DNA from 4 places in the Mycobacterium appelbergii genome. Region 2 is predicted to be linked to each of the others. Evidence: riboswitches for the same ligand, from Rfam matches in the RefSeq annotation. Region 2 holds a riboswitch; each other region holds the start of a gene.
What was found. Region 2 has a riboswitch for cobalamin ahead of M1247_RS12870 (ABC transporter substrate-binding protein). Riboswitches for the same ligand answer to the same signal wherever they lie in the genome.
Positions count from the first base shown of each region.

Region 1: it holds a riboswitch for cobalamin, as region 2 does, so the genes downstream of both, M1247_RS27285 (ABC transporter substrate-binding protein) here and M1247_RS12870 (ABC transporter substrate-binding protein) in region 2, are expected to answer to the same signal.
Region 3: it holds a riboswitch for cobalamin, as region 2 does, so the genes downstream of both, cobN (cobaltochelatase subunit CobN) here and M1247_RS12870 (ABC transporter substrate-binding protein) in region 2, are expected to answer to the same signal.
Region 4: it holds a riboswitch for cobalamin, as region 2 does, so the genes downstream of both, M1247_RS28165 (CbtA family protein) here and M1247_RS12870 (ABC transporter substrate-binding protein) in region 2, are expected to answer to the same signal.

Region 1 is NZ_JAMQTH010000013.1:219,507-225,035, forward strand. Features, by position in the region: gene M1247_RS27280 (methyltransferase) at 1-802, opposite strand, end outside; cobalamin riboswitch at 898-1,084, shown strand; gene M1247_RS27285 (ABC transporter substrate-binding protein) at 1,154-2,167, shown strand; gene M1247_RS27290 (DUF3375 domain-containing protein) at 2,334-3,800, shown strand; gene M1247_RS27295 (DUF4194 domain-containing protein) at 3,797-4,540, shown strand; gene M1247_RS27300 (ATP-binding protein) at 4,530-5,529, shown strand, end outside.
Region 2 is NZ_JAMQTH010000005.1:84,906-90,434, forward strand. Features, by position in the region: gene M1247_RS12860 (CobW family GTP-binding protein) at 1-664, shown strand, start outside; gene M1247_RS12865 (WD40 repeat domain-containing protein) at 661-1,668, shown strand; gene M1247_RS36525 (hypothetical protein) at 1,670-2,056, shown strand; cobalamin riboswitch at 2,017-2,207, shown strand; gene M1247_RS12870 (ABC transporter substrate-binding protein) at 2,226-3,773, shown strand; gene M1247_RS12875 (class I SAM-dependent methyltransferase) at 3,776-4,534, shown strand; gene M1247_RS12880 (ABC transporter permease) at 4,595-5,500, shown strand; gene M1247_RS12885 (ABC transporter permease) at 5,497-5,529, shown strand, end outside.
Region 3 is NZ_JAMQTH010000004.1:171,754-177,282, forward strand. Features, by position in the region: gene cobN (cobaltochelatase subunit CobN) at 1-3,490, opposite strand, end outside; cobalamin riboswitch at 3,522-3,663, opposite strand; gene M1247_RS10880 (cutinase family protein) at 3,683-4,516, opposite strand; gene M1247_RS10885 (DUF7937 domain-containing protein) at 4,709-5,529, opposite strand, start outside.
Region 4 is NZ_JAMQTH010000014.1:149,148-154,676, forward strand. Features, by position in the region: gene mhuD (mycobilin-forming heme oxygenase MhuD) at 1-241, shown strand, start outside; gene M1247_RS28155 (serine hydrolase) at 216-1,580, shown strand; gene M1247_RS28160 (histidine phosphatase family protein) at 1,577-2,125, opposite strand; gene M1247_RS28165 (CbtA family protein) at 2,122-2,919, opposite strand; gene M1247_RS28170 (CbtB domain-containing protein) at 2,941-3,156, opposite strand; cobalamin riboswitch at 3,112-3,259, opposite strand; gene clpC1 (ATP-dependent protease ATP-binding subunit ClpC) at 3,339-5,529, opposite strand, start outside.

The DNA.
Region 1 (5,529 bases), on a different contig from region 2:
TGAGCAGGTAGGCGTCGGCGCCCTCGGGGACGCTGTCGAAGAAGGACCCCTCCACGACCTGCACGCGGTCCGCTGTTCCGTACCTGCCCAACAACTCCGGGGCGCCTTCGACGACCTGCGGCAGGTCGTAGAGCACGCCGCGCGCCGAAGGAGCCGCGAGCAGGACCGCCGACAGCAGCCGGCCATGTCCGCCGCCCACGTCGGCGATGGTGGTGAACCGGGTGAAGTCATAGGCGGCCACCACCGGGGCGATCGCCAACTCCGACACGCTGGTCATCGCGTCGTTGAAGATCTCGCCGAGGCCGGGCTCGGAGGCGATGTACTCGAATGCGCCCATGCCGCGCAGCTTCGGGACGACGGCTTCCCCGGTGCGCACCGCATCGCCGAGATGGCTCCAGTGCTCGCGGTGCTGGGGGCAGCCGACGAATCGCGCCATCGCCCCGATCGATACGGGTGCATCCGTGCGCAGGGTGTCGGCGAGCGGGTTCAGCGCATAGCGCCCGTCGCGGGTACGACGGAACACCCCGTCGCCGACCAGCGCGCGCAACAGTCGGTCCACCGCGTCGGTATCAGCGTTGATGCGCCGGGCCAGCTCATCGGGCCGTAGCGGTCCGTCCGCCAGCGCGTCGGCGATCCCGAGTTCGGCGGCCACGGTGATGCCCTGTGCCACCCAGCCGCCAAGGATCATCTCCAGCATCGCCACGGGCGGCGGGACCGAGCGTTGGTAGAGGCGGCGTAGGTGGTGGCGGACGCGTTCGGCAGCGCGAACCAACCTGACCGGCGGCACCTTGGCGGTAGTCACCGGATGACTGTAAAGCCGGCATGACCGGGGTACCCGATTGTCGATTAATGAAAACGATTATCATTAATCCGATGATTGAGTCGCCGGATGCGCTGGTATGGTCCGGTCGAGCCAGTCGAACCCAACCAGGTTGGGTCAGGGAATCCGGTGGGAGACCGGAACTGACGCGCAGCGGTGTGGAGGACGGGCGGAGCAGCGGCCACTGGCCCCGTCGAGGGGCTGGGAAGGCGCTCCGCCCGGATGATCCCGAGTCCGAAAACCTGCTGGCTCGGGCCTTGACGCCGTCCGGCGGCGCGAGGCTCGACCATCGGATGGACTCCGCGATCGAGTCCCGGATCGGAAGGCGCCGTCGTGTCTGAACGTTTTCGCCTCATTGGCCCGCTTGTGCTCGCAGTCCTGCTCATCGCAGGTTGCGGTGCCGGCACCGGGCAGTCCCCGGAACCCGCTGCCGGGCCGCCCGGATACCCCGTCACGCTGGAGAATTGCGGACGCACGGTGACCGTGAAAGCGCCACCGCAACGCGCGATCTCGATCAACCAACCCGCGACCGAGCTGCTGTTGACGCTCGGGTTGGGCGACCGGATCGCAGGCAGTGCCTCGTGGAGCGATTCTGTGCGTCCCGAGCTCGCCGCCGAAAACGCCAAAGTGCCTGTGTTGACCCGTGATTTCCCTTCGCTCGAACGGGTGTTGAAAGAAAATCCCGACTTGGTCTACGCCACCTTCGACTGGTCTTTCACCAACGAGGGTGTCGCCCCTCGTGAGCGGTTCGAGCGTCTCGGTGTGCCCACCTATCAGTCGTCCAGCGAATGTGGCGGCCAGGATGCTGATCAGCAACGTGCGCTCACCTTCGACGACATGTACGGCGAAATTGCCGATGTGGCAAAGATGTTCGGTGTGCCCGACCGTGGCGACCAGCTGACCTCCTCGCTGAAAGCGCGAATGGTCGACGCGGGTGAGGGGGCCGATGCCGACGGCGTCTCGCTGATGTGGTGGTACGCCGGAACCAAGGCGCCTTACATCGCTGGCTGCTGCGGTGCGCCCGGGATGATCACCACCGCGGTCGGCGCACACAACGCCTTTGCCGACAACCGCCAACTGTGGCCGGAGATCTCGTGGGAGGCGATCCTGGACCGCGACCCCGATGTGCTCGTGCTGGCCGACCTCACCCGGGGCGACGACGGCGACAGCGCCGCCGCCAAGATCCGCTTCCTCGAAACCGATCCGGTCGCCAGAAGACTGACCGCGGTACGGGAACGCCGATGGATCGTGTTACCGGGAACCGCGATGGACCCTTCGCTGCGCAATGTCGACGCCGTCGAGACAATCACGGCCGGGCTGCGTGCCCTGAACGAGGCTGACAAATGAGCGGCCCGCCCCGCAGGCCCTGATCCAGGCGGGGTCTCCGCCGTCGTTGGATGCCACTTCCGCGGAGGCCTCCTGGCAAATGTCCTGTCGCCGGCGCCGCCTACAGTAGGACCGATGAAGACGTGTCTCTGCCGGCCGGTATGCGCCGGCCGGGTGCTGTGGTCGCATGCAGCACGCTGAGGTAGGCCGTCCGTCGCTGGAAGACCTCTACGAGCTCAACCAGGCGGTGGCAGATTCGCGGTCGTTGCGGTTGCTGGTGACGAACAACCTGGCCACCTACGTGACGCTGATGGAGCGCCACCTGGACCGGGGGGTCAAGGTGGCCGAACCGGAGCTGGTGGTCGCGCTTGAGCGTGATCTGGCAGCCATGGACACCGAAAGCGAGCAGTCGGGTCTGCAGCTGATCAAGTACTGGGCCAGCCAGGGCTGGCTGCACCGAATCTCCGAGCCGGTCGGTGACGGGGAACGCAATGTGTGCTACCTCACCTACGAGGCGCGCGCGGTGCTGGATTTCGCCCGCCGGATGCGTCGCGAGGACACCATCGCCACCGGTGGGTCGATCACCGGCATCGCCGCCGGGCTGCGGCGGGTGGCCGGGCAGGTGAGCAACGACCCCGACCGGATCCGTGCCGACCTCGAACACGAGATCGACAAGCTGCGTGCCGAACTGGACGCACTGGAGGAGGGCCGCAGGCCCGAACCCGACTTCGTCGACGTCGAGGACGATGCCAGGGCCATCGCGTTGCAGATGGAACAGATCATCTCCGACATCGGTCAGTACGGCAGCATGCTGAACCGCATCACCACCCGCTTGCTCGACGCCTCCGCGGACACCGATCTGGGCTACCGGGAACGGCAACGGCAGCTCTTCGACGATTACGAGTCATTGTTCGCCTCAAGGGAAAGCGCCTCGTATTCGGCCTTCACCCGGATGGTGCAGGACCCTGCTCAGCGGGCCGGACTGGTGGCCGACATCGAGATGGTCACAGGCGCGCTGCCCTCCCTCGATCCGGGCCTGCGCGAGGTGATGAGCGGATTCTTCAACCTGGTGTCCGCGCAGACCGCCGAGGTGGGCCGGACCAGACAACGTTGCGCCCGCCGGATCAAACGCTTTGTCGCCTCGGGCACCCTGGAGCAGAGCCGCGGCGTCACCCGTCAGCTCAACGACGCGTTGGCCAGTGCGCACGAGCTGCTGAACGTCTCGCTGGTCGACAGCCGGGTCGGCATGGAAGTGCCGCTGGCACGCGCGGATTTCAACTCGATCGGCGCGGTGGCGTTCAAGATTCGTGATTCCATCCCACCGACGCCGGCCGAGTCCTCGGACGGTGAGGTGAATCTGTCGGCGTTCGCGGCGCTGGCCCAGCAGGTGGATGCCGCCGAGTTGGCCGAGCTGGTCAACGGCGCCGTGACCGCTGCCCCGTTGTCTCTGCCCGACGCCATCGGACTCCTCGATGCCGCGTACCTCGGTCATGTCATCGTGCTGTGGTCCTGGGCGTTGCGGCAGCCGTGCGCCGACGGCGCCGAATCGGTCCGGGTCAGGTTCCAGTCCGTGGAGGGGACCGACCGCGAAATTGAAGTGCCACGGTTGTTTTTCACCGAGCCCATCCCCACCGCAAGCGAAAGTCTGTTATGAGTGACACCGCCCACGACGTGTCCGTGGACTTCGACGCACTGCCGAGCATCGACGCCGTCGAGCAATCCAGGGCAGACCGGACCGCGCCGCGTTTCGACGGCGACATCAGCGAACTGCCCGACCGCGCGTGCTGGGCGCTGCAGCACCTGCTGTCGCGTCGTTACATCAGGAAGGACACTCACGCCGAGCTGTGGTCGTGGGTCACCCGGTACCGGCACGAACTCACGGTCAGGCTGTCCGAGCTGGATCTACGGCTGTGCGTCGCCGATGATCACGACATCGCCTACGTCGAACAGGCTGAGTACGAATCACAGTGGCGCCGTAAGCTGCTGCGTCGGGAAACCCTCAACACTTACGATTCGATCCTCGCACTGCACCTGGCCAAGCTGATGAGGGCCGCGGCCCGCGATGAGCATGTGCTGATCAGCCGCGAGGACGTTCACGAACTGTTCGCCGACGTCCACAACGACACCGATCGCGACATCGCGTCCTTCAACAGACGTATCGACAACGCGATCGAGCGGCTCACCGACATCGAAGTGCTGGTGCGCAATCGCGAAGACGAGGACAGCTTCACGGTCAGTCCGGTGATCAACGCGATCATGACCGCTTCGGTGATCACCGAACTGCAGCAACAGTTCGAGCAACTCAAACGCGCCGCCAACGGGGCCGGTGACGATGACAGCGAAGACTCCGAAGCCGAACTGCTCGAGGACAAAGTGGACACCCATGGCCGTTGAACCGACCACGCAGTTCTATCTGTCACGCCTTCAGGTCATCAACTGGGGCGTCTTCGACGGATATCACTCCATTCCGTTCAGCCCGAGCGGCACGCTCATCACCGGTTCGTCCGGTAGTGGTAAATCCTCACTGCTCGATGCGATTTCGCTGGCGTTCCTGCCCTCGCACCGACGGAACTTCAACGCTTCCGGTGATACCACCGCGGCGGGCGCGGGCACGGGGAAGCGCACCGTCGACAAGTACGTGCGCGGCGCCTGGGGAGAGCGGCGTGAGGGCACCAGCCGGCAGATCATGTACCTGCGGGGTACCGGGCCCGCATGGTCGGCGGTCGCGGTCACCTACACCGACGGAGCCGGGCATGCGGTCACCGGGCTGGTGCTCAAATGGCTGGCCGCCGAGAAGACCTCGGACCCGGGAAGCCGCTATCACCTGATCGACGCCGACCGCGACATCTTCGATCTGTGCAACCGGTGGGCGGCCAACGGTTATGACGCCTCGGTGTTCCGCGATGACGGCTGGCAGGGCGGCAGAAGCGAATCCCAGTATCTCGCGCAGCTCTATTCGAGCATCGGCATCCGCGCATCGGAGGCCGCACAGCAGTTGCTCGGCAAGGCGAAGTCACTCAAAAGCGTTGGTGGGCTTGAGCAGTTCGTTCGCGAGTTCATGCTCGACGAGCCGGCCAGCCTCACCGGCGTCGAAGAAGCACTCGAGCAGATCAATCCGCTGGTCGAGGCCCGCGGCATGCTCGACGTCGCGCGTCGCAAGCGCAACACGTTGGGCAACATCGACGCCGTTCAGGTGCGTTACGCCGAGGAAGCGGCCAAGTTCGGCGTGGTCGACACCGTCGACAACACGATGATCCGTGACTACGTCGATCAGATGCGGTTGCAGCAGGCCGGTCCGGAGATTGCCAACCTCGATGACCAGATCACCCAACTGGGTGCGCAGCGCGACGATTTCGGTGCCCGACAACGGCAATTGAAGAACG
Region 2 (5,529 bases):
CTTCTTTGTCGACGATGAGATCCGGGGCCGGCTGCGACTCGACGCGATCGTGACATTGGTCGACGCCGCCCACGTGCTCGACCACCTCGATGAGGTCAAACCCGCCGAGGTCGAGAACGAGGCCGTCGAGCAGGTGGCCTTCGCCGACCGGATGATCCTGAACAAGGTCGATCTGGTGAGCGCCGATCACCTTGCGGCCGTGGAGTCTCGGCTACGCGGAATCAACGGTGGCGCCGACATCGTGCACGCGCAGAACGCCAAGGTGGACCTGGACCGGATCCTCGACGTCGGGGCGTTTGATCTGCAGCGCGTGCTCACTGACGATCCGGCGTTCCTGGAGGAAGGCGATCACCAACACGACCAGACCGTGACGTCGGTGGGTATCCGGATCGACGGCGAGGTCGATGTCGAAAAGCTCAACGCGTGGCTCGGAGAGCTGTTGTCCACCAAGGGAGTTGACATCTTCCGGAGCAAAGGCATTCTCGCTCTGGCCGACCAGGGACGGCAGTACGTCTTCCAGGGCGTGCACATGCTGTTCGACGGCACGGAGGGAAGGCCGTGGCGCGACGGGGAATCCCGCACCAACCGGCTGGTCTTCATCGGCCGCAACCTGGATCGTGACGAGCTCGAATCGGGTTTTCAGGCCTGTCTGGTGGCGTCGTGAGTCCGGCGGTGCTCGCGGGTGACACCTGGCGCATCAGCGTCGATGACGCGGTATCGGCGCTCGCCGCGTCGCCACAAGGACCGATCGCGGTTGCCGGCGCGGAAGGTTCGGTGACGATTCTGGCGCCAGACGGGATTGTCGAGTCCCGGCGCGACATCTCGCTCGGCTGCCTGACGGTGGCGTGGTCGCGGTCCGGTGACCGCCTCGCGGTCGGATCGGTGCACGGCGTGGACATTCTCGATACCTCCGGTGCCGTCATCGGAGGACGTCACGGCGGCTGGTGCTCGTCGGTGGCCTGGAGCCCGGACGGTTCGCGCCTGGCCGCCGGGGTGGGCCGCAGCACCGTTGTCCTCGACGAAGATGGCACAGAACTGTTCAGCGCCGAGCGGTCGAGCACCGTGACCGGTGTCGCGTGGATCGGCCGTCGGGTCGCAGGCGCGGCCTACGGCGGCGTACACATCCACCCGGTTGCCCGCGGCTCCGCGCCCGACGTGCTGCCCTTCACGGGTTCGCTGCTGACGCTTGCGATCAGCCCCGATCGGCGTTGGGTTGCCAGCGGCAACCAGGATGCGACCCTCCATATCTGGCGGACCGGACGACGCGGTGACGAGCTCGCCATGTCCGGATACCCGACGAAGATCACCGCGCTGGGCTACTCGCCCGATTCGGCGCTCCTGGCGTCCGGAGGTGGCGACGACGTCACGGTCTGGGATTTCACGGGCCGAGGTCCGCGCGGCAGTACACCGCGGATACTGCGTGGTCACGACGCCACGGTTACGGCACTCGTGTGGTCGACCGACGGCACGATGGTCACCGCGGCATCCGACGACGGCCGGGCCGCGGTGTGGTCGATACGCTCAGCGGTGCCCGGCTTCCCGTTGCGGCCCGTGGATTCGTTGAGCCGGGAATCCCCTGCGACCGCCGTGGGCTGGGACGCCGCGGGTCGACTGCTCGCCGGTTGGGCTGACGCGACCGTGGCGGCACACGTGGTGGGCGGGGGCTGAGATGGCGGAGCGCGCCGCCGGTTTCACAGCTGTGGTCTGCAACGCCTGCACGACCACAGAGCCCGGCCTGTCGGTGCTCGACGCGCTGCGCGCTGCGGTCCGGCGTTGCGCCCACGGCATGCTGATTTCCTCCGGGTGTCTACTGGACCAGGTCAGCTGCGCCGGGCGCACCGATGGCGTGATGGTGCTGGTGCAGCCGTGCGCCGCCGATCGCACGCCCGCGGGCTCCGCAGTGTTGTTCGGGCCGATCGACCACGCTGAAGCAGCCGCACACCTGCACGAATGGCTGATACGCCGGCAGTGGGCGGTTCCCCTGCCCGGGCGGTGGCCAGCCACCGGCAATATGGGTAAACTCCGGGTCGCCGTGGTGAACGGGAAGCCGGTCTGACGCCGGCGCGGCCCTCGCCACTGTAGCCGTTGAGCACGACACCCCTCGCGTAACAGCGAAAACTGTTGCGGGCCACTGGGAAACCGGGAAGGCCTGGGTGCCCGTGTGATGACGCGGAAGCCAGGAGACCGGCCACGGCACGCTATGTCCACGAGGGTTTGGAGTAAGCATGACGCACGATGCTGCCTTGATGCAGCCCTGGACTCGTCGTCGGTTCTTCGGAGCCGTCGCGGGGATCGGCGGGGCGTTCGCGCTGAGTGCGTGCGCACCGACCGAGCGACAATCCTCGGTGTTCACCGCGCTGTACGAGGGAGCCGGCTCGTCGGAGGTCATCGACCCGGGCGTCGGAACCATGTTCATCGACGAGGCCCGCGTCAAACACCTCTACGACGGACTGTTCGAAGTCGATTCGACCATGACACCCGTCCCGCGGCTGGCCGAGGCCGCCGAACCCGACAAGGACGGCACCCGGTGGCGGATCACCCTGCGGGAAGCCGACTGGCATGACGGCAGCCCACTGACCGCTGACGACGTGCTGTACACCCTCGCACGCATCCTCGGCCCGCAGGACGGCGCATCGCCATTTGTCGCGGCATCCACCCTGGGACAGATCGACTTGCGCGCCTCGCGCGCGGTCGACCCGCGCACTGTCGAAATCGCGCTCTCCACTGCGTCGTTTGATCTTCCGACGTTACTTGCCTCGTACGGCACGCGAATCGTGAAGGACGGCACACAGGATTTCTCCCGTCCGGTGGGGACCGCGGCGTATCGCTTCCAAGCCTTCACCCCGGGACGCGAGTTCGTCGCCACCCGCCATGACCGCTACTGGGGCGAGCCCCCTACCATCGAAGAGCTACGCATCCTCAGCGCCGGCGCCGAGGCCAGGCTGTCGGCTCTGCGTGGCGCACAGGCCGATTTCGTCGACAATCTCTCACCTGGTGCCCTGCGAACGCTCGAGGGCAGCAACGACATCACCGTGCACAGCGCCCCCAACTCCGGGATCCTGTACTTCGCCATGAAGACCGATCAGGCACCGTTCGACAACCCCGACGTGCGCCGCGCGATGATGCATCTGGTCGACCGGGAGCAACTGGTGACGGTGGCACTGGAGGGTGCGGGCGAGGTCTCCGACGACGTCTTCGGGCGCGGATACCGCTACTACGCAGACGATCTCGAACCACACCGGCACGATCCGGGCCGGGTACGCGACCTGCTGCGCCGAGCCGGCCACTCCGATCTGAACTTCGAGCTGTTCGTCGCACCGGTGTCACACGGCTTCGTCGAGGCCGCCGAACTGTTCCGGAAACAAGCCGCCGCCGCCGGCGTCACGGTGCGGGTCAGCATCGGTTCCAAGGACACCTACTACACCGAGGCACTTCACCGTGGCGATATGACGATGGGCCAGTCCGGACCACTGCCGATCCCCTACCACTTCGGATCCCGGCTACTGAGCGATGCGCCGAAGAGCTTCACCCGTTGGGCCGACGCTGAATTCGACGATCTGTATCGCCGGGCACAGACCGCTCCCACCGAGGAGCAGCGCGTCCGTATCTATCACACGATGCACGAGATCCTGCATGACCGTGGCGGTTTCATATTCTGGGCGACCACACCCTGGCACACAGCGCATCGGTCCAACTGGCGGAACACACCGACCGGTGTGCCGAATTCCCTGGAATGGGCACGTTTCGACAATATCTCGACGAACGAGGAGTGAGCATGACGTTATCGCTGGAGGCGGCGCAGCACTGGCTGGAACGCTGGGACCGGCAGCAGGAGTACTACATGCCGGATCGGGAGGAACGCTTCGATGTGGTCATCGACATCGTCGAGGAAGTCGTTCGGCGTCCCGATCCGCTCGTGGTCGACCTCGGGATCGGTCCGGGGTCGCTGGCGCACCGGTTGGTTGAACGCATCCCAGCCGCCCGGGTGGTGGGGATCGACGCCGACCCCCTGCTGATGAAGCTCGGGACCGCGGGCCGTCCCGATGCGCGGATTCGCACGGTGCTGGGCGACCTGCGCGAACCCGGCTGGTTCGACTCACTCGGTCTGGACCGGGCACCGGACGCCTATGTCAGTTCCACGGCGTTGCACTGGATCAACCGGTCCCCCTTGCGTGATCTGTTGCACCGCTGTGGCGCCACCATCGCACCGGGTGGGGTGTTCGTCGATGCCGACCACCTGTACGAGGGCCCCGACGGGGCGACTCTCGACGAGGTCGCACGGGCACTGACCACGCGGCGCGCGGCCCGGCGGGCAAGCCGCGGCGAGGAGGACTGGAGCCAGTGGTGGTCGGCGGTGGAGGCCGCCCCGGAACTGGCCGACCTGGTCCGCGAGCGGGCGGGCGGATTCGCCCACGTCATCGATGACCGGCCCACAGTCCACGACTATCTGAACTTCCTGCGATCCGGCGGCTTCCGGGAGTCAGGCATCCTGTGGCAGATGGGAGATGACCGGGTCATCGCCGGCCTCGCCTAGACCATGAGCTGGTGGCCTGGGTGGTGTCGATTCGCGGCGCGACGGTTGTTCATCGGTCTCGTGCAGATTGCGATTCTGCTGGGGCTGATCTTCATGCTGTCCCTACTCATGCCCGGAGACGCCGCCGACGTCCAGAGCAGCGACCTGACCAGCGCTGCACAACGGGACCAGACCAGGGCGGTGCTGGGTCTGGACGTCGCGCCACTGGAACGCTTCTTGACCTGGAGTGGGCATGCGCTGACCGGCGATCTCGGAACGTCCTATGCCCGTGGGGTGCCGGTGCACTCGGTGATCACCGAACCGTTCCTGATCTCGGCTGCCCTGGCGTTGCTCACCACGATGCTGCTGATCCCTGTCGGATTCGGTGCAGGCTTTCTTGCCGGTCTACGGCCCGGTTCCCTGCGGGACCGGGCGATCACCACGGTCAGCATCGGCTTGGATTCCATTCCCGACTTCATTCTGGCCGTCGTGTTGATCACCTACGTGGCGATCGGATTACGCTGGTTCCCTGCGACTTTCGTCGGCGTCGATCTCCAGCAGGCCATGACGCACCCGGCACATCTGGTGCTACCGCTGACTGTGATGGTGGCCCGGGTCGGCGCACCACTGGTCCGGTTGGTGCGCGCCGGCGTGATCGATACGATGGCCGCGCCGTACATCATCCAGGCACAACGCCATGGTGTGCCGCGCGGGTCGCTGCTACTGCGCCACGTGGCCCCCAACGCTCTGGCACCCGCCATGCAGGACCTCGGCCGCACCGGTGACGGCCTCCTGTCTGGCGTACTCGTGGTGGAGGCGATCTTCGTAATGCCCGGCGTGGCAACGACCCTGCTCGATGCGATCGGCAATCGTGACCAGCCGGTCATCCTGGCTGTCCTGCTCGTCACCGGCGTGGCTGCGATCGTGATCAACAGCCTCATCGACCTCGCCGGTACCCGCATGGTGCCCACGGGGGCCCGCGCGTGAGGCGGCTGACCTCGGTGATGGCCGCCACG
Region 3 (5,529 bases), on a different contig from region 2:
GCAACCTCTCCACGATGCCGTGCAGCGCCCACGGATTGGAGTTGTCCAGGAACTCGCGGGTTTCGGGATCCAGGACGTACTCCTGCGCCAGCTTCTCGTACATCCAGTCGTGCACCACACCGGCGGTCGCGTCGAACCCGAAGAGGTAGTCGACGGTCGCGGCGAGTTCGAAGGCACCCTTGTATCCGTGCCGGCGCATCGCGGAGATCCACCGGGGATTGACCACGCGGGCGCGGAAGACCCGCGCGGTTTCCTCCGACAGCGTCCTGGTGCGAATCGCATCCGGCGTGGTCGAGTCGCCGACGTAGGCCACCGGGTCCGACCCGGTCAACGCCCGTACCGTGGCGATCATGCCGCCGTGGTACTGGAAATAGTCGTCGCTGTCGGCGATGTCGTGCTCACGGGTGTCGATGTTCTTGGCGGCCACCTTGATTCGCGCGTAATTGGTGCGCATGTCATCGGCGGCGGCCACCCCGTCGAGGCCACGGCCGTAGGCGAACCCGCCCCACGCGGTGTAGACCTCGGCGAGATCCTTGTCATCGCGCCAGGTTCCGCTCTCCACGACCTGCAGGATGCCCGCGCCGTAAGAGCCCGGCTTGGAACCGAAGACGCGCGTGGTGGCCCGGCGGTGATCGCCGTGTGCTGCCAGGTCGGCGCGGGCATGGGCGGCGACGAAGTTCTGGTCATCGGGCTCGTCGAGGGTGGCCACGAGCTGTACCGCATCGTCGAGCATCGCCACCACGTGTGGGAAAGCGTCCCGGAAGAACCCGGAGATGCGCACCGTGACGTCGATGCGTGGGCGGCCGAGTTCCTCCAGCGAGATCAGCGCGAGCCGGCTGACCCGCCGCGACGCCTCATCCCACTCGGGCCGTACGCCGAGCAAGGCGAGCACCTCGGCCACGTCATCACCGGAGGTCCGCATGGCGCTGGTGCCCCACACGGACAGGCCGACCGACTCCGGGTAGCTTCCGGTGTCGTCCAGGTAGCGCTGCACCAGCGAATCGGCCATCGCCTGACCGGTCTGCCAGGCCAGCCGCGACGGCACTGCCCGCGGATCGACGGTGTAGAAGTTGCGGCCGGTCGGCAACACGTTCACCAGGCCGCGCAACGGCGAGCCGGACGGTCCCGGACGGATGAAACGGCCTGCCAGCGCGCGGATCAGGGCATCGAGCTCGTCTGCTGTCCCCGCCAGGCGCGGGACGACCTCCGTAGCGGCGAACCGCAGCACGTTCTGCACCCCGGGGTCGTGGTGCAGCGTGTCGACGACGCCGTCGTCCCAGCCCGCGGCCTCCATCGCCTCGACCAATGACCGTGCCTGTCTTTCGATTTCGTCGACAGCGGTGGTCTCGGCGCCCTCCTTCAGCCCGAGGGCCGCACGCAATCCGGGTACCGCGCGGTCGTGACCGCCCCAGACCTGTGCCGCGCGCAGGATCGCCAGCACCAGGTTGACGCGGGCGGGCCCCTCGGGTGCACCGCCGAGAACGTGCAGCCCGTCGCGGATCTGGGCGTCCTTGATCTCGCACAGCCAGCCGTCGACGTGGAGCAGGAAGTCGTCGAACTCCTCGTCGTCGGGCCGGTCTTCGAGACCGAGGTCGCGATGCATCTCCGCGGCACGCATCAGGCTCCAGATCTCGCCGCGGATGGCCGGCAGTTTCGCCGGGTCCATCGACGAGATATTGCCGTACTCGTCCAACAGTTGCTCAAGGCGGGCGATGTCGCCGTAGGTTTCGGCCCTGGCCATCGGCGGGATGAGGTGGTCGACGATGGTGGCGTGGGCACGTCGCTTGGCTTGCGCACCCTCCCCCGGATCGTTGACCAGGAACGGATAGATCAGCGGCAGGTTACCGATCGTCGCGTCCGTGGCGCACGCGGCCGACAGCGCGGCGTTCTTCCCCGGCAGCCATTCCATCGAGCCGTGCTTTCCCAGATGCACGACCGCATGCGCGCCGAAACCCTGCTCCAGCCACCGGTACGCCGCGAGGTAGTGGTGGCTGGGCGGCAGGTCCGGATCGTGGTAGATCGCGACCGGATTCTCGCCGAAGCCGCGAGGCGGCTGGATCATCAGCACGATGTTTCCGGATCGCAGTGCCGCAACCACGATCTCGCCTGCATCGTTGACGAACAGCCGGCCGGGCGCGGCCCCCCACGCTTCGGTCATCGAGTCACGAAGGCCCGCAGGCAGATCAGCTGTCCAGGTGGCGTACTGCTCGGTGGTGACCCGCACGTGGGCGTCGGTGAGCTGGGCCGTGGTCAGCCACTCCTCATCCTGTCCGCCTGCGGCGATGAGAGTGTGGATCAGCCGGTCGCCCGCTTCGGTCTCGTCGTCGATGCCGAGCACGCCGAATCCGTCGCCGACGTCGTACCCGTGGTCTGCGAGCCGCCGCAACAACCGCACCGCGGAGGCCGGCGTGTCCAGACCGACCGCGTTGCCGACCCGCGAGTGCTTGGTCGGGTACGCCGACAGCACCAGCGCCAACTTCTTCGTGCTGTTCGGGATGCCGCGCAGGCGTGCATGTTTCGCCGCGATGGTGGCGACACGGGCGCAGCGTTCGGGGTCGGCGACGTAGTGCGGTAGCCCGTCGGGATCGATTTCCTTGAACGAGAACGGCGCGGTGATGATCCGCCCGTCGAACTCCGGTATCGCGATCTGGGTGGCCGAGTCGAGCGGCGTCACGCCGTCGTCGCTGGCCTCCCAGTCCGCGCGTGACGACGTGAGGCACAAGCCCTGCAACACGGGAATGTCGAGGGCCGCGATGCGCTCGATGTCCCACGATCCGTCGTCCCCGCCTGCGCTGACTTCGGCCGGTTTGGAGCCACCCGCGGCGAGCACGGTGACCACGAGGGCGTCCAGGGCGCCCATCGCGTCGAACAACTCCTGCGGGGCGCTGCGCAGCGATGACGCGAAGATCGGTACGCCGGTCGCCTCGCCCGTCGCGTCGATCGCGTCGACGAGGGCATGCGCGAAATCGGCATTGCCGCTGATTTCGTGCGCGCGGTAATACAGCACGCCGACCTGCGCTTTATCCGGCGCCGAGACGGGACGGGCGTCCCGGCGGCCATAGCCCCACTCGGGGATGACCACGGGTTCATCGAACCCTTCACCGGCGAGAAGCACTGTGTCGCAGAGGAATGCGTGCAACTGGCCGAGGTTGGTCGGGCCGCCCTCGGCGAGATAGCGATGCGCTTGGGCGGCCAGGCCGATCGGAACGGTGGAACACTCCATCAGTTCCGCGCTCGGCTGACGCTCTCCGCCGAGCACGACCAGAGGCAGCCCACTGCCTCGCAGTTCGGCCAGCTCCGATTCGATCTCCGCGGAGGATCCGAGCACCCGCAGCACCACGACATCGGCACCGCGAATGACCGGCCCGAGGTCTTGGCGAGACGGATTGCCGAGCTGATAGGCCGCACCACTGGCGCGCGCGGACAGCAGGTCGGTGTCGGACGTGGACAGCAGCGCGATGCGGCGGGCTTCGGACGAAGCATGCGACATGGTCGGCTCCTACTCGGGGTTCTCGCCCCTTATCGTGGGATGTCTCGTGGCCAGTATCTGGCTCGAGGCCGTTGCCCATCCAGCGACCCTCACAGTGGCGGAACCGCCCCGGGATTGCACCGGGTTCCTACGCCACGAGACGTGATCCGGCCATCCTAATGCACCTCAGGTTCCGGCCTGCGGCCTGCTGCGTCAGGCCAGCGGAGCGACGGGTGCCGCTGACGGCGGGGCGGCAGGCCCGGGAAGCGGCGTCGGGCCCGGCGCGGTATCCGGCGTGGCGCCGATGTGCTGTACCGGCGGCGTGGCCGCGGGCCCGGACACCGGCGAGAATGTCGGCGGCGGCTGCGTCGGCTGTGGCTGCGTCGGCGGAGCGGGTCGATCGGGGTCCCGCTCCTCCGCCGCCCACCCGGCCTGCAGTTTCTGGGCCACGAACCCGGCGCCCTTGTCGACCATTCCGGCCTGTTCGTACTGATTGTGTACCGCGAAGCTTCTGCCCGTGGGGTCACAGACCAGGTCGTTGTCCACACACAGATCGATCGCTTTGGCCACGTAGTTCGGCCCGACCGTGACCGGTGGGTCGTTCAGCACCTTCATGAACCGGGGCGACGGTGTGCCGAACAGCGCAACCGCGGCCACATGGTCGGCAACTTCGGCGGGCATCGGCGCGGGCACATCCAGCGGGGAGACGCCGTCGGGCACCACACTCGAGGTGAGGAACCCGATCACCGCGGCGCCCTGGGAGAACCCGCCGAGCACCATTTTGGTGTCGGGGCAATTCGCGGCGGTGGTGATCACGCGTTCCCTGGCGTCGGCAATGCCCTGGACGGCTGTCGGGAAATCCGTTGTGGCCGGGTAATCGACGCCGTACACCTCCACCGATTTCGGGGCGACGTGGGACCGCAGCGAATCGACGAACGCCTGCCCCGTGGGGCCGACGCCTGGAAGTTCGGTGGTGCCACGGGCGAAGATCACCTCGGCATCCGCACACGGTGCCGCCTCGGCAGAAGGTGCGGTCACAGCAGGCATCACAGAAGCCGACGCTGCCAGCACAGCAACCACCCCGGCGATTCTGAATCTCCCCACCGAATCATGCTGACACAGCTTGGCATTGGCCGCTCATCGTAAGGAAGAGACATAGAGTTTCCACAAGAACCAAATAGAATTCTCATTATTTGCAGTGCCATTGGCGGCCCAGGTGCGCCGTGCCGCGACGCCCGATCACCCGTCCTGGTTGCCCGGTGGTCGCTGCGGGCGTCGCTGGATTCGCAGCGTGGTGGTGGGTACCTCGATGCCGGCGGTGGGCGGTGCGGGCAGCGCTGTCGTCGAATCCTCTTTGAGACGAACAATTTTGGGGACGGCCGCGGCGCGGGGACGCCGGACGATGGTCGGCGGCGCCGAGTCCTCCTCGCTGGGCGGCTGCGGTTGCGGTCGCGACGGCGGGGCGGTCACCGGCTTGGCTGCCCGGGCCTCACGGCGAACCAGATAGCCCGCCAGCGGACCGGTGAACAACAGGGCCGCCAGCACGGTGAGGCTCAGTGCGCACACCGCGACGTCGAAGGTGCTGGTGATCTGCTGGGCCAGGTTGTTGCCATAGATCGCCGCAGGTGCCGGGGCGGCGTACCGGGGCGCGAGGGCCACACCGATGGCCACATCGGCGACGGTGAACACGAACAGCACCGCGCTGAACGCGGCGGCGACGCTCGGTGCGGCCACCCCCTTGCCCAGCTGGCGGTGCAGCCACCCTGCGATGAACCCCGTGACCAGGCTGAACGCGGTCATCGCGGCACTGTCGTACAGCGCGCGGGGCAGGTCGAGCGACAGCGCGATCAGGTAGTCGGCCACCCGCAGAGCCGCCGACGCGAAGGCCCAGAAGGCGATCAGCGTCAAGCACTTCTGGGCGGCGCCGCGGTACGCGCCGATGGTCGGCGGCTTGATGAGAAACACCGCGTACAACGTCGTCGGCGCCACGATCGCGGCCGCGACCGCCCAGGCGAGATAGCCCTCATAACCGACCGCGGCCGTCGAGGTGTTCTGGGCGA
Region 4 (5,529 bases), on a different contig from region 2:
TGCACACGCCGTCGACAAGCAGCCCGGCTTTCTCGGCTTCCAACTGTTGCGTCCGGTCAAGGGCGAAAACCGCTACTTCGTGGTCACACAGTGGGAGTCCGATGAGGCGTTCCAGGCGTGGGCGACCGGGCCGGCCGTCGACGCCCACAAGGGGCAACAGTCCAACCCGGTGGCCACCGGAGCGTCACTGCTGGAGTTCGAGGTTGTGTTGGACGTTGCGGGGTCCGGCACTCAGGCGTAGTCGCAGCCGGGGGCTGCGCCGGACGACTGGCCTGGCGGCCATCGTCGCGGTTGCCACCGCCCTGGCTTGCGGCTGTTCGCACAGCGTGGCCCCAGCGGCCGAGGTGTCCTACGGCGCCCACATCGACACCAACACTCCCCCAGGACTGCGGGCCAAGCAGACCATGGACATGCTGAACTCGAACTGGCCCATCGGTCCTGTCGGCGTACGCACACTCGCCGCCCCCGAGAAGGTCGACCTGGTCGGGACGAAACTGGACTCCATCTGGTGGGATCGGCCCTTCACGGTCACCGCTGTGGACATCGGCGCCGGCTCGGCCACCCTGCATGTGCTGACGTCCTACAACGTGTCCCAGGACATCGAGCTGAAAACCAATGACGCCGGCCTCGTGGACCGCTTCGAGGTCACCACCGAGAAGCCGGTGATCCACAAATGGGCCGACATCGACACCGAATTGGCGAAGTCGGGCGCGCGCTACTCCTACCAGGTGTCCAAGGTGAACGACGGCAAGTGCGAGCGCGTCGCGGGCACCAACACCGACCTGTCGTTGCCACTCGCCTCGATCTTCAAACTCTATGTGCTGCTTGCCGTCTCGGATGCCATCAAAGCGGGGACACTGAGCTGGGACGATCAGCTGACCATCACCAAGGACGGTAAGGCGCTCGGCTCGGCAGGGCTGGACAAGCTGCCGCCGGGGGCCCAGATCACGGTGCGGACCGCTGCCCAGCAGATGATCTCCGCAAGCGACAACATGGCCACCGACCTGCTGATCGGTCGCGTCGGGACCGGCGCGGTGGAACGCGCACTGGTCACCGCCGGTCACCACGATCCGGCGAGCATGACACCGTTCCCGACGATGCATGAGGTGTTCTCGGTCGGCTGGGGCGAACCGAATCTGCGTGAGCAATGGAAGAACGCGTCACCCAAGGACCGCGTGCAACTACTCAAGCAGACCAATTCCCGTCCCTACCAACCAGATCCGACCCGCACGCACCTGCCGGGGTCCAATGACGGACTGGAATGGTTCGGCACCGCGACCGACATCTGCCGGGTGCATGCCGCGCTGCAGGCTTCCGCCTACGGCGCCGCCGCACCGGTCAAGGACATCCTGTCGGCCCTGCCCGGGATCGACCTGGACCCGGACAAGTGGACCTACATCGGCGCCAAGGGCGGAAACCTGCCGGGGGATCTCACCTTCAGCTGGTACGCCGTCGACCACACCGGGCAGCCATGGGTGGTCAGCTTCCAGTTGAACTGGCCACAGTTCCGCAGCCCCACCGCCGCGGGCTGGCTGTTGTCGGTCGCCAAACGCGCGTTCGCCCTCGCACCGGTGGGCTAGTTGCTGCGCAGTGTCCAGGCGTGGCCACGGAAGTGCATCACCGTCCGGCTCACCGGCGCGATGTCGATGCGCCAGAACGATTTCGGCGGGGCATCGAGGGCGACGAGGATGGCGGCGCGCACTACCGCGGGATGTGTCACGGCCACCAGCCGGCCGCGGCGGTTGGTGAGGGTGCCCAGCCAATCGCGCACCCGGCCGATCAGGTCGACCACGGATTCCCCGCCATGGGGTGCCTGGGCGGGTTCGGTCAGCCAGATGGCCAGTTCGGCAGGGCGCACCCCGCCTAACACGTCGCCACGCCACCGGCCGAAGTCCAGATCCGCCAATCGCGGTTCCACCTCGGCGCGCACGCCGAGCAGTTCAGCGGTCTGCCGCGTCCGCTTCTCGGGTCCGCAGTAGGCAGCGTCAACGGTGCCCAGTTCGATCGATGCGTCGGCCTGGCGGTGGCCCACCGGGCTCAGCGGCTCGTCGGTGGGGAACCGTCCGGCTGCCATGGCGTCGGTGAGTGCATGCGAAACCAGGGTCAGCCGGACGACCTCACTCACGCGGTGACGGGCTCCCGCTTGGCCTCCAGCAGCCGGGACACCATCGCCCCGAACACCAGGCCGATCGTCGTCCACATGACCACCTGGGTGCCCAGTGAGTACAACCGGAATTCGTACAGATCATCGGCCGGGAAACCGGGGAAGACGATCGCGCCCGCCTCGTCGACAACCGGACCCGGGGTCTCGTCGATCGTCGGCAACACCAGGTAGACCACCGCGATGGCCACCACATAGGCACCCGTCGCCGCGAGCGTGGCATTCCATGCGCCGAGCCTGGGCACCAACCGACGGCCCAGGTACACCGCGGCGACGAACAGCGCCACCGAGAGCGCAACCAGCAGCACGTACAGCAGGGTGCGCTGGTTGATCGTCTCGTCCAGGCTGACCGCAGGCGGGTTGGGCGGGTACTTCAGCGCAGGCACGATCCACAACGAAACGAGCATGCCCCCTGCGCTCAATGCCGCCAGCGCGCGGACCGACAGGTTGGTGCGGCCGTAGGCGACGACGAAGACCACCGCCAGCAACACCCCCATCGCCACGCTGAACGCCAGCACGCCGAAACCCATGCCGATCGTGGATTGCACCGTGCGGGTGATCTCAGCGCCCTCGCCGCCGTGGCTGTGGCTGTGACCGCCGTGGGCGTGCTCGAGGGCGGCACGTGCCGTACCGACGCCGTCTTCGAAGTCGATGGCACGGCCGATCACGGGTTCGACGAAGATCTTCGCCCAGATGAATGCGAGCACTCCAGCGATGGCGCCGGCAAGAACGCCGCGCCAGATGATGAACTTTTCCATCGCGTCAGGTGTCCCCGCCGGTCAGTGGCAGGGGAAACCGAGCAGGTGGCGAGCGTCGTGGACGAACTCGTGAATGTAGGTGCTGTTGCCGAACACCGAGGTGGCGCCTTGATCCATGCCCACGAAGTACAGGATCACCAGTGCCAGGAAGGCGGTGAGGGTGAGCCAGGCGACGGCCTTGGTGGCCGAGAGGTCTACGGGCCGAACACGACTCTGGTGAGCCTCAGGAGATGTCATCGGGGGTCCTTTCCGGGAGTTCGCGTCCCAGTCCGCGGAGTGACAGGCGCAAGGGTCTGACTGTTCACAGTGGCGCGACCGTTCTGGATTCTCACCAGATTCCTTTGCGTGTCGATTACATCAGCATCGTATGCCACGCAAAAGCCCCCCGAGGCTACTCGGGGGGCTTTCGCGATTACGTACTACTCGGCGGGGGTCGCAGCAGCGCCCGGCGAACCGGCCACAGTGGCGCCGGCCAGATCCGGCTCGACAGGCTCGGACTTCTTGGCTGCGCCGGAGAACGTGAACTTCGCGTCCTCACCCGCGCCTTCGCCGTCCCAGCCCTCGACATCGACCGTCACCAGCTGGCCGGGGCCGATCTCATCGAACAGGATCTTCTCCGAGAGCTGGTCCTCGATCTCGCGCTGGATGGTGCGCCGCAGCGGGCGGGCTCCCAGCACCGGGTCGAAGCCGCGCTTGGCCAACAGGGACTTCGCCTTGTCGGTCAGCGTCATCTCCATGTCCTTGGCCTTCAGCTGGATGCCGACCCGGCCGATCATCAGCTCCACCATCTGGACGATCTCGTCCTGCGTCAGCTGATGGAAGACGATGATGTCGTCGATACGGTTCAGGAACTCCGGGCGGAAGTGCTTCTTCAGCTCGTCATTGACCTTCTGCTTCATCCGCTCGTAGTTGTTCTCGCCGCCACCCTGGGTGAAGCCGAGGCCAACCGCCTTGCTGATGTCGCTCGTACCGAGGTTGGACGTGAAGATCAGCACCGTGTTCTTGAAGTCGACCGTGCGACCCTGACCGTCGGTGAGCCGACCGTCCTCCAGAACCTGCAACAGGCTGTTGTAGATCTCCTGGTGGGCCTTCTCGATCTCGTCGAAAAGAACGACCGAGAACGGCTTGCGGCGCACCTTCTCGGTGAGCTGGCCGCCCTCCTCGTAGCCGACGTACCCCGGAGGGGCACCGAACAGCCGCGAGGCGGTGAACCGATCGTGGAACTCGCCCATGTCGATCTGGATGAGCGCATCGTCGTCGCCGAACAGGAAGTTCGCCAGTGCCTTGGACAGCTCGGTCTTACCGACACCGGACGGGCCGGCGAAGATGAACGAGCCCGACGGGCGCTTGGGGTCCTTCAGGCCGGCGCGAGTGCGGCGGATCGCCTTGGAGACGGCCTTGACGGCGTCCTCCTGGCCGATGATCCGCTTGTGCAATTCCTCCTCCATGCGCAGCAGCCGAGTGGTCTCCTCCTCGGTCAGCTTGAACACGGGGATACCGGTCCAGTTACCCAGCACCTCGGCGATCTGCTCGTCGTCGACTTCCGCCACGACGTCAAGATCACCTGAACGCCATTGCTTTTCGCGCTCGGCCCGCTGTGCAACCAGGGTCTTCTCCCGGTCCCGCAGGTTCGCGGCCTTCTCGAAGTCCTGCGCGTCGATCGCGGATTCCTTCTCCCGGCGGGCGTCGGCGATCTTCTCGTCGAACTCGCGCAGGTCCGGCGGAGCGGTCATCCTGCGGATCCGCATCCGGGCACCGGCCTCGTCGATCAGGTCGATGGCCTTGTCCGGCAGGAACCGGTCGTTGATGTACCGGTCGGCCAGCGTGGCCGCCGCGGCGATGGCGCCGTCGGTGATCGACACCCGGTGGTGCGCCTCGTAGCGATCACGCAATCCCTTGAGGATCTCGATGGTGTGCGCAACCGTCGGCTCACCCACCTGGACCGGCTGGAAGCGTCGTTCCAGCGCGGCGTCCTTCTCGATGTACTTGCGGTACTCGTCGAGGGTGGTGGCACCGATGGTCTGCAGCTCACCGCGAGCCAACTTGGGCTTGAGGATGCTGGCGGCGTCGATGGCGCCCTCGGCCGCACCCGCACCGACGAGCGTGTGCAGCTCGTCGATGAACAGGATGATGTCGCCGCGGGTGTTGATCTCCTTCAGCACCTTCTTGAGGCGCTCCTCGAAATCACCGCGGTAGCGGCTGCCCGCCACCAGTGACCCGAGGTCCAGGGTGTAGAGCTGCTTGTCCTTCAGCGTCTCGGGCACGTCACCGTGCACGATCGCCTGGGCCAGGCCCTCGACCACGGCGGTCTTACCGACGCCGGGCTCACCGATCAGCACCGGGTTGTTCTTGGTGCGCCGGCTCAGCACCTGCATGACCCGCTCGATTTCCTTCTCGCGGCCGATGACGGGATCGAGCTTGCCTTCCATCGCGGCGGCGGTCAGGTTGCGGCCGAACTGGTCGAGCACCAGCGACGTGGACGGGTTGCCGGACTCGCCGCCCCGCCCGCCGGTGCCTGCTTCGGCCGATTCTTTGCCCTGGTAGCCGCTCAGCAGCTGGATGACCTGCTGGCGCACACGCGTCAGCTCCGCGCCGAGCTTGACCAGAACC